2 regions of the Nocardia sp. 2TAF39 genome follow, and region 1 is predicted to be linked to the other one. Evidence: riboswitches for the same ligand, from Rfam matches in the RefSeq annotation. Region 1 holds a riboswitch; the other holds the start of a gene.
What was found. A riboswitch is a leader RNA that binds a small molecule or an ion and turns the genes downstream of it on or off. The one in region 1 is predicted to bind S-adenosylmethionine.
Positions count from the first base shown of each region.

Region 2: another riboswitch for S-adenosylmethionine. It lies ahead of AB4Z47_RS20830 (hypothetical protein); the one in region 1 lies ahead of AB4Z47_RS17880 (hypothetical protein).

Region 1 is NZ_JBFRFQ010000026.1:38,150-43,377, forward strand. Features, by position in the region: gene AB4Z47_RS17870 (MFS transporter) at 1-651, opposite strand, end outside; gene AB4Z47_RS17875 (TetR family transcriptional regulator) at 780-1,502, shown strand; SAM riboswitch class IV at 1,555-1,665, shown strand; gene AB4Z47_RS17880 (hypothetical protein) at 1,747-2,142, shown strand; gene metX (homoserine O-acetyltransferase MetX) at 2,139-3,299, shown strand; gene AB4Z47_RS17890 (DUF3017 domain-containing protein) at 3,401-3,646, opposite strand; gene AB4Z47_RS17895 (hypothetical protein) at 4,202-4,624, shown strand; gene AB4Z47_RS17900 (tRNA (cytidine(34)-2'-O)-methyltransferase) at 4,858-5,228, shown strand, end outside.
Region 2 is NZ_JBFRFQ010000035.1:20,155-25,382, forward strand. Features, by position in the region: gene AB4Z47_RS20815 (ABC transporter substrate-binding protein) at 1-183, opposite strand, end outside; gene AB4Z47_RS20820 (LLM class flavin-dependent oxidoreductase) at 180-1,292, opposite strand; gene AB4Z47_RS20825 (GNAT family N-acetyltransferase) at 1,289-1,810, opposite strand; gene AB4Z47_RS20830 (hypothetical protein) at 1,815-2,054, opposite strand; SAM riboswitch class I at 2,245-2,338, opposite strand; gene AB4Z47_RS20835 (hypothetical protein) at 2,597-2,746, shown strand; gene AB4Z47_RS20840 (glycosyltransferase) at 2,799-3,971, opposite strand; gene AB4Z47_RS20845 (LppM family (lipo)protein) at 4,007-4,756, opposite strand; gene AB4Z47_RS20850 (carotenoid biosynthesis protein) at 4,872-5,228, opposite strand, start outside.

The DNA.
Region 1 (5,228 bases):
GACGGCGCCCGGCACGTCGTAACCCCCGCTGCGCGGCGTCGGCACGTCCTTCACCACCCAGGCCAACGCGCCGAGCAACGCGAGGAACGCGACCGGCGTGTTGACCAGCAGGCACCAGCGCCACGACGCGTACTCGGTGAGTGCACCGCCCGCGATCAAGCCGAGCGCCGCGCCGCCCGCGGAGACGCCGGCGAACAGGCCGAAGGCCTTGGCGCGCTCACCGGGTTCGGTGAAAGTCACCGACAGCAGCGAGAGCGCGGCCGGTGCGAGCAGCGCGGCGAAAGCGCCCTGGAGCGCACGCCCAGCAAACATTTCGGCGCCATTCTGCGCGAGACCGGCCAGGGCGGAGGCACCTGCGAAGCCGACCAGCCCGATGAGCAAGATCCGGCGCCGCCCCAGGTAATCGGCCAGCCTGCCGCCCAGCAGCAGCAGGCCGCCGAAGATCAGCGTGTAGGCCGTGAGCATCCACTGCCGGTTGCCGTCGCTGATGTCGAGATCGCGTTGGGCGAACGGCAGCGAGATTGTCACGATCGTGGCGTCCAGAACCACCATGAGCTGGGACAAAGCAATCACCCCCAGCGCAAGCCAGCGCGCCGAACTGCCCTGTCTTTCCGGAACGTCTACCGCTTTCGCAGTCTCGGTCACCGTCATCTCCTCGTTGGTCGAAGTAGTGGAGCCATCCTGTCATTTGGCGACATTTGTCGTCAAGTGAAAAATGTCGCAATCAGACATTTGACGGTTTTAGACAGCACACTGGCAGATCGCGATACCATGTACGAATGCTCGAGTCATCAGCGCCGATCGGCGCGAGCGCTGCGGCGGACACCTCCGCGAGCCCCCCAGCGAACGCGGGGCAGCCCGGCCTGCGCGAACGCAAGAAGCAGCAGACCAGGTTGCGCATCATCGAGGTCGGTCTCGACCTGTGCGACACCCAGGGCTTCGATGCGACAACGGTTGAGCAGATCGCCCACGCCGCCGACGTCTCGCCGCGCACGATCAACCGCTACTTCGACAGCAAAGAGGACATCGTCCTCGGCCCGATCCAGGACTTCGGGTTCGCCGTCGCCGAGACTTTGCGCGGCCTTCCGGTCACCGGAAACGAACTCGGTGCGCTGCGCGAGGCGTTCCTACGCGTGGTCGACCAGGCTGCCGACGAAGGCAACACGGGACCGATCTCGTTCCGGCAGTTCCAGCAGATGCAGCGGATTCTGCGCAGCAGCCCGTCGGTCAGCGCGCGCAGCCTCGAGCATGCCGACGACAAGACCGCCGCGATCGCAGCCGTGGTGGCCGAGCGGCTCCGCACCGAGCCCGACTCGCCCGCGGTGCGCCTGATCGTCGGAACCTGGCAGCTGATCGGCCACGTCGGCATGGAGTGCTCGGGCGAGGTGTTCGGCCACGGCGACATTGCGAGCGCGGCCGCGGCAGGACGCGCCGCGCTCACCGACACCTTCGACGAATTCGTACGCACCTGCTGCGTCGCGCGAACCAGCGATGGCCAGTGAGTTCGCCAGAAGATTTCGAAGGCTGACCGCCTGCCAGCTATGATGCCGAAAAGGTCATGAGTGCCAGCGCCAAGCCCCGGCTCGCTGGCCGGCAACCCTCCAGCTGCGGTGGGGTGCTCCGGGTGATGACCTGGCTCCCGAAAGTCGGGAGCAAGCGCGCTCAGGAGGTCGCCGAAATGTGTTGTTGTTCACACGCACCCCGATAAGCCTCAGTACCGGCGAACACCTGCTTTGGAGCAAAACCATGAGTGAGTTCACCCCGCCCGCGGCCGGAGACTACCTGGCGCAGGTGTCGTTCGACACTGAGCAAATCCCCGTCGGAGAGGTTCGTTCCGGCATGATGAGCACTCGCGCGCACAGGCGGCAACTGGTCCCGAACGACACGGTCGCCGTGGTCGAGCCGCGCGACCGCTTCGGCGCAGGCAAGAAGTTCGTCGACGGATCGGCCCCGCAGAGCCATGTGGCTAACATCAGGGACGTGCGTTCTCTCGTGCTTCACCCGGCGTCGACGACGCATTCTCATTCGACGCCCAACGAGAGATCGATCTTCAGAGCTGTCTTCGGCCTGGTCTGCCTCGCAGTTGGTATCCAAGATATCGACGCCGACCCTCGTGCCGGTTTCGCGGCAGCGGCGTCGTGACCGTGCGTATCGAACCGAATTCCGCCCGTTCCTCCGGCGTGGTACTTCCACCTCCGGACGGGCAGCTCGGCATCATCGACATCGGGGATGTGCTGCTGGAGAGCGGGGCGGTCGTTCCTGATGTCCACTTGGCGGTGCAGCGTTGGGGTGAGCTCTCTCCCGCGCTGGACAATGTCGTGCTTGTCGAACACGCGCTGACCGGCGACTCGCACGTCGTCGGCAGGCCCGATGACATCCACCCGCTGCCCGGCTGGTGGGACGGGATGGTCGGTCCCGGCGCGCCGCTGGACACCGACGAATGGTGTGTGATCGCGACGAACGTGCTCGGCGGCTGCATGGGCAGCACTGGCCCGTCCACCCGCGCTCCGGACGGAAAGCCTTGGGGCGCACGGTTTCCGGAGATCTCGATCCGGGACCAGGTGACCGCGGAGGCAGTTCTGATGGACCTGCTCGGCATCCGGCGGCTCGCCGCCATCGTCGGCGGGTCGATGGGCGGCATGCGGGTGCTGGAGTGGATGGTCGGCGCGCCGGAACGGGTCGCCTCCGCGCTGGTGCTCGCGGTCGGCGCGCGCGCCACCGCCGACCAGATCGGCACTCAGACCACGCAGATCGCGGCGATCAAGGCCGACCCCGACTGGCAGGGCGGCGACTATCACGACACCGACCGCGCCCCGAGGGCCGGCATGGGCATCGCCCGGCGCATCGCGCACCTGACCTACCGCACCGAGTCCGAGCTCGACCACCGGTTCCAGAACAAGCCGCAGGACGACGAGGATCCGTTACGCGGCGGCCGCTACGCGGTGCAGAGCTACCTGGACCACCAGGCCGAGAAGCTGTGCAAACGCTTCGATCCCGCCACCTACGTGCTGCTCACCGAGGCGATGAACCGCCATGACGTCGGCCGTGGGCGCGGCGGTGTCGCGGCGGCGCTCGCGGCCACGCCGGTGCCCTGCGTGGTCGGCGGCGTCGACTCCGATCGGCTCTACCCGCTCTGGACCCAGCAGGAGCTGGCCGATCTGCTACCCGGCTGCGACGGGCTGGAGGTCGTGCACTCGCGCGACGGGCACGACGGTTTCCTCACCGAGGCGGCCGCGGTATCGAAGCTGCTGACCGAGACCATGCGGCTGGCGCGGATCGGCGTGCGGTCCGGACGCTGAGCTGCGACGTCGCCCGTGACGGGGCGTGTACGCCCGAATGCCAGCCGACACCGACACCGACACCGACACCGACACCGACACCGACACCGAGCATTGCCGCGCTAGCCGACACCCATGGTGTTGATCGTGACCGCGAGGAACACGATGCTCGAGCCGAGCAGGGTCAGCGCACCCACGTCGAACGGCTTGCTGCGCACCGCGAGCAGACCGACCCGCGCCGTCGGCAGGCACAGGCGGAACGCCGCGGCCAGCAGCGTCGCACCCCCGAAGAACAACGCCCCACGTCGCCACCGCTCGGAGGCGACGAACACCACCGCCACCGCAATCACCAGCGTGACAACGACCATCGGCAGATGGCATCGCAAAAACTGCGCACCCAGGCTTCTGCCGGACCGCTGCCCGGCGGTAGGAGTATCGGCATCGGTCACGGCCCGATTCTTCCAGACGCCTTTACACCGCGCCCCCGACGGGCATACGGCTTCTGTCCAAACCTTCGCCCCTCGATGGCTCACCCGATCATTTCGGATCCCACGCCCTACCTCGCCAGCGTCTCGAACGCACTCCGGGTCTGCCGCGCCCTTCGTTCGGTTTGTTCAGTTGTCGACGGCCGAACTGCCTGGACCCGGGACCGTGCCGTGTCTTCAGCCCATTCCGACCACGCCCGTGCGCTGATTCGGACTGCGCTGGACCAGCGACGGGAGCAGCCTTCGATGTCGTGAAGCCGCTCGGCGCGCCTCGGGTAGCTTCCTGTTCGGTTCCATCTGATATTCCCATGAGCATTCGCGGAACATGACGCCCGCGCGCGGTCCGGGATGCCGATTCCTGTGTGGGTTCAATGATGTTGTGGCCCAACTTGCTTGAATGTTCCAGAAATGTAGGCACGGGATGGCAGCATTCCGATCATGACCAATCGCCGACTCCCTCTTCTCACGCTTGCCACGCTCCCGGCTGTAGCGACGGCGCTCGCCTCTGGCACCACTGCTGCCGCAGACCCCGGGCTCGCACCCCCGGTGATCGAGGAGGTCTTTTCGCTGACTGGAACCGTGTCGGCGAAGTTCCACAACCCGAACACCCAGGGTGTGTGCTGGGTGTACAACGACGACACCGGGGAAATCTTCGGCGGCAACAACCCCACGTCCTTCGCCATCCCGAACGGCAAGATGGTCCAATCTTCGCTGGGGAACGGGAGTCTCCCGACCGGACAGATGCATGTGCGTGGCGCGTGTGCTTGGGAACGCCCCACCGGGAATCACGACTATGCGTCGACGACGGACGTCATCACCGTCGACGTGACCGGCAAGCCCAGCACGGGCAGCTTCGGCTAGATGCCGCCGCCGGGGCCTCGACTCATCCGCACCGGCACCTGATCAACTGGCCCGGTGTTCCATCTGGTGTTCCACGAGACGCACATCAGTCTCCGCAGACGGGCATCGACCGCTCATCAACGTCAAAACGAAGCTGCTGCTCCCAGTCCCGTCACCCCAAACCCCTCCGGCTACTGCCCGCGTGACCAACGCCCTATCGGATCGCACCGCGCAACCTGGTTGACTGGTCCGCTGTGTTCCACTTGATGTTCCACGAGCCGTGCATCCCGCCGAATACCGGCAACGCGATTCGGTTGGTCGCGGGGACCGGGTGCCATCTGCATCTGATCGAGCCGCTGGGGTTCGATCTGTCCGAGCCGAAGTTGCGGCGAGCCGGATTGGACTACCACGATCTGGCGTCGGTGACGGTGCACGCCGATTTGGCGGCGGCGTGGGAGGCGCTGCGCCCGGAGCGGGTCTATGCGTTCACCACCCAGGCCACCACCCGGTTCACCGATGTCGCCTACCGCGAGAACGATGTGCTGCTGTTCGGGACCGAGCCCTCCGGGCTCCCGGAGGATGTGCTCGCGGACCCTCGGATCACCGACCGGCTGCGGATTCCGAT
Region 2 (5,228 bases), on a different contig from region 1:
GGTTCCCGCCTGCGCTGGGTCCGAGCAGGTCGGCGCCTGGGACAGGCCGTAGCGCAGGGTGCCACCCGGTCGCGGCGGGCCCGCATCGCCGCCGGATGTGGCCGAATCACTGCCGCAGGCGGCCACGGTGGTGGCCGCGGCGAGCGCGCCGGCGAGCGCGACGATTCGGTCGGTTCGGATCACGGTGCAACTCCAGATATTTCGGTGCGGACGAGCTCGTCGTTCGAGGCGGGATCGGGGGCGGCGACGCCGGTCGCCAACGGTCGGCTGGGAATGCGCCGGCGCAGTTCGGGCGCGACCTCGGCCTGGAAGAGCGCGAGGCTGTCCAGGTACTGCCGCTCGCTGCGTCCGTCGCGTTCGGCGGCCAGGTGGATCACCTCGTGGCCGAGCCGCTCATGCTGGCGGCCGACCTTGTCGACCACTTCTTCGGGACTGCCGATCAGGGCCGAGCTGCGGGCGACGAAGTCGTCCAGCGTTTCGAACACGATGGGCAGGTCGAGCCTGCGCGCCGACGTCAGCCGCGCTTCGAAAATCGGCCGGTAGGTCTCGCGCGCCTCTTGGGAGGTGCGTGCCACGTGGAATCCGGTGGTGCCCGCGCCGACGAGCGCGTCGGCCGGGTCGTGTCCGTAGAACGCCCACCGCTCCCGGTAGTGGCGCACCAGCTCGGCGTACGGCTCGATCGGATTGGTGACGTTCGCCGAGAACAGCGGATCACCGTGGCGCGCGGCGAGTTCCACCGATTCGCGGCTGGTGGCGCTGCCGTGCCAGATCCGAATCTTCGGCTGGCACGGCCGCGGCAGCGCCTTGGCCTCCTGCAGCGGCGGACGGAATCGTCCGGCCCAGGTGACGCTGTCACTGGCCCACAGCGCACGTAGCAGCTCATAGCCTTCGCGGTTGCGGTCCCACTGGTCGTCGGTGGTGACGTGGAACAGCTGCGCTTGCGCGGCACCGTTGCCCTTGCCGATGATCAGCTCCAGCCGTCCGCCGGACAGGTTGTCCAGTGTCGAGTAGTCCTCGAAGGCGCGCACCGGATCCAGCAGGCTCAGCGTGGTCACTGCGGTGAACAGTGTGATCCGGGAGGTGACGGCGGCGAGATGGCTGAGGATCACCGGCGGCGCCGCGGACAGGAACGGATCCTCGTGCCGCTCGCCGACGGCGAACCCGTCGTAGCCGAGTTCCTCGGCGAGCCGGGCCTGTTCGACGACGGTGCGCAGGCGCTCGCGGGTGTCGGGCAGCGTGCCGGTGTTCGGATCCGGTACCCGCGTGACGAGGGTGAACAGCAGGAACTTCATGCGGTCGCTCCCAGGGCGTCGGCGGGCAGATATTTCTCGAACGGGTGTTGGCCGATCTGTTCCGCGGGCAGGTGCGGGTCGTAGCAGGCGGTGTATCCGGCGGCGAGGTAGAGGCCGACGGCCTCGGGCTGACGCGGACCGGTGGTGAGGTAGATGCGCCGGTAGCCGCGGCGCGCGATCTCGGTCTCCAGATGGTCGAGTACGAATCGCCCCAGCCCTTGCCTGCGGTGCTCGCGGGAGGTCCAGATCCGCTTCAGCTCGGCGGTTTCGGTGTCGTAGCGCTGAAAGGCACCACCGGCCACCGCTTCTCCGTCCCTGGTGACGATCAGCATGGCGCCGTGCGGCGGCGTGAACGCCGAGGCCGGGTGGTTGCGCAGCGAGGTATTCACCTCCCCTGGCGTGCGGCCGTAGCGGCTGCTGTATTCGATGGCGAGCTCGGCGAGCAGCGCTGCGGCGAGCAGATCGGTCTGGGCCACGCGGTGCACGCGCAGTACCGCGGTCGATAGCTGTGATGTCATCGGCTCAGCCCGTGATGTACTGCGCGAATGGGCGGGTCCCAGCCGGAATGGGGGCGAGGTTGCGCACGAATCGGACGAGCAGGATGAGCGCGATGGCGCTGATTACCCAGCGCCAGGGGTGGCGGGTCTTGGCGACGATGGGCGCTGCGGTGGACGGGGGAGGTGCGGCGATGGCGTCGGGCTTGCCGGGCGTCGTGGCGTCCGGAGCGCCTTGCCCGGCTTCGGGTGCGGCGAACGCACTCATGACGGGGTCCTTCTGGGGGGAACGAACGAGACAACGCCGGGGGTGGCGGTCGCATCACCCGGCCAGCGACGGGTGCACAGGCTGGCTGTGGGAGGGGCAGCTACGACAGCTCGCGGAGGTGACTTTGCACTGGTCGATGTGGCGACGGGCCCAGCGGAGGCCGCGGGCAGTAGAGATGATCACTTCGGTTCCTCCATCGGTCCCGGCAGAAGCACCCGCACCCGGTGACCGGGGGGTTGCTGCGACGTCGACGAGCCAGGTCTCTCGGTCGCTCTGGATGGTTGATGTCGACCCTCGGTCAGCCGATACCGGGGTCGAGCCGAATCATCATGCCCAGTAAGTGAACCCTGGAACAAGAGAAGCAATCACCGTGAACGTAGACCTTGCCGCTCGCGGATTCAGCGGAACTTTGCGGTAGCTAAATGTGCGCTGTCGGCGGGGGTGAGCATCTCCGGCGCGTAAGCCCGATTACGGTGCAGGTCACCGAACGCCATAGGGCCCGATGCAGCCTACGCCCTCGCCGGTGCTGGGAGACAACGGCGGTGCGTGCATTCGGCATCGACCAGTTCCGGTACTCGACCGCGGCGGCATTCCGCCTGGACAACACCCTTATGTCGCGCACCGGCGGTGGCGGGTGTCCGTCCGGGTTCTGCTTCTTCCCACCGACGGTCGGAATCTTCGCGGTCCCGTGACCGTCCCGCTGGCGGAACGCGACCGCTGTGGGGGTGTGCTTTCAGCGGCCCGCTACCCGGATCCGAGCGGGCGGCCTTTCCAGCGCAAGATGCCCTGGCGGCGGGCGCGGTGCGAGCGCACCCATAGCAGAAGATACGCCCCGACCGAGATCGGATGCGCCAGGGCGGCAACGACGTCCGCGCCCGCGAGCGGGCCGCCGGTCTCCGTGGAACGGGCAAGCAGCCTGCTCATGACGGCGGCGAGATAGCCGAGCAAGCCAGCGCGGCGGATCGCGCCTCTGCCGAGCATCGCCGCCACCGGCGGCACCCAATACGCGAGGGCAGCAAGCAGTCCCACCGCCGCCCCGCCGGGAATAGTGCCGCCATAGGCCGACCACAGCCAGCGGGTGTAGCCCGCGTCCAGTTCGGCCGCGCCTCGATACATTCTGGTTCGCGCCAGCGGCCCCGCGGCCACCACTGCGGTGGAATGCTCGGCCCGGCGCAGAATTCGGGCGAGATCGAGGTCTTCGGTCACAGCCGCGGACACTGCGGCGTGCCCCCCGACGGCGCGGTAGGCGGCGTTGTCGAACACCAAGAACTGGCCGCAGGCCACCGCCGTGGACGGGCGCGGGCTGCGATTGGCGGCGGTGATCGGCAGCGTCGCGGCCCACGACCAGCACAGCAGCGGTTGCAGCACGGCTTCGACCACCGACCCGGCCAGCTGCAGCGGCCACGGCGACACCAGATCGACACGTCGCCTGCGCAATTCGCCGACCGCCGCCGCGATGGCGGCGGGCGCGAGGCGCACATCGGCGTCCAGGAAGACCAGCACCGGCGTGTGCACCTCCTCGGCCAGCCGGGCGCATGCGGCGGTCTTGCCGGTCCAGTCGGGCGAGGGTTCCGACTCGGTGCGCAGCAGGGTGAATCGCGAGTCGCCGTCGATCGTCGCGCTCGCGGCAGCGGAGGTGTCGTCGCTCGATGCGTCGTCGAGGATGCGCACGGACATGCGCGGGATGCGCACCTGGGCGCGCAGATCAGCGATCAATCCGGGTAGCCGATCGGCCTCGTCGCGCGCCGGGACGCACACCGTGACCGGCTCGATCACTGTGGTGGGCGTACTGGCCAAACGGCGTACGGTGATTCGATTGTAGAGGGCGATTCCCGCGCCCAGCGCCGCGAGCGCCGCAGCACACGTCACGGGGATCGAGGTCGCGGACGAGGTTTTCGGCCGATCGGAACTCACCATGTGCGCCACGCTATCCCGGCGCACCGACCAACCGCTCAGCGATTTCGCGTCACCGAGCGCCACCATCGGTTCAGGGAGAAACCGGCTTCGGGTGCGCCGCGCGCGGCGGGGTTGCGATCCATGTATGACATAGCGGCGATGATGGCGGCCACGGCCAGGGTGATGCCGCCGACGATGCCCGCCCAGCCCGCGAACGAGCGGGTGTTCGGATCGGCGTAGCTGACCTCGGCGCGCAGCGTGGAGACGTCGCCGGGCGGCAGTTTCCAGGAGACGATGTTGTCGCCCTCGCGGCTGCCGTTGGTCTTCGCGACGCGGGCCGGGAACGCGATGGTGAACTGCACGTCGGAACCGTGCGGCGGAACGGATTTCAGATCGACCCGGCCGGTGAGGCTGACCAGATCGCCGGTCCGCTGGAACTGCAGCTGGAACATCCCCTGGGTCTGCTCGGACAGCTGCCCGAGCTGCTGCACCTCACCGAACGACAGATCATCGAAGAACACCTGGCTGCCGGTATAACCGTCCTGCGCGTACGCCTCCACCCGTACTTTCGCGGCAAGCGTCTCAGGCGCCTTCAGTTGCGGGCCCTTGTCGTTGGGGTCGGCGGGCACGACGGCGGCGACGATCCGACCGGACACCCGGTCGTTGGACGAGAGACCCATCGAAACCTGGACCCGCAAGCAGCCCGCGAGTACCGGGGCGAGCAACGCCGCCAGCAGGACGGCCGCGGCGATACGCACGCCGCGGCGTGGTGTCCGCTGCTGCGGAAGTACCGGGGCATCGGGCATCGTGGTGACGGGACTCGGCTGCACGGGTGACATCGTGCCAGGCCAGATGTCCCGAATGCCACGCGACGGTCGCAACCCGCGCGTCGGCGTGGCGCGGCCGGCGCATCGGGTCAGGTCAGCGCCGCGACCGGGCCGACAGAACCAGAAGCGGGACGCCGAGAACACCCATACCGGCGAGGCCATACCACCCGGAATACGGAAGGCCCAGGAACACCGCGTGTGCCAGCGCCGACCCGAGCCATGTCCACAGAAACATCGCGATCGGGACGGCGAACGTGGTCACGCGGCCACCAGCCGGGGCAGCATCGGGCGCCGTTTGCTCCCACACCGCGAGCAGACCGGCCATGATGAGCGCGACGCCGAACCACCCCAGATAGTTCGTGTACGGGATCTGTCCGAGCCCGGGCAGCCCCGAGTCGGTGTCGCACCAGGTCCACTGCGCGTCGGCAACCATTTGCGGGTCGAGGAACAG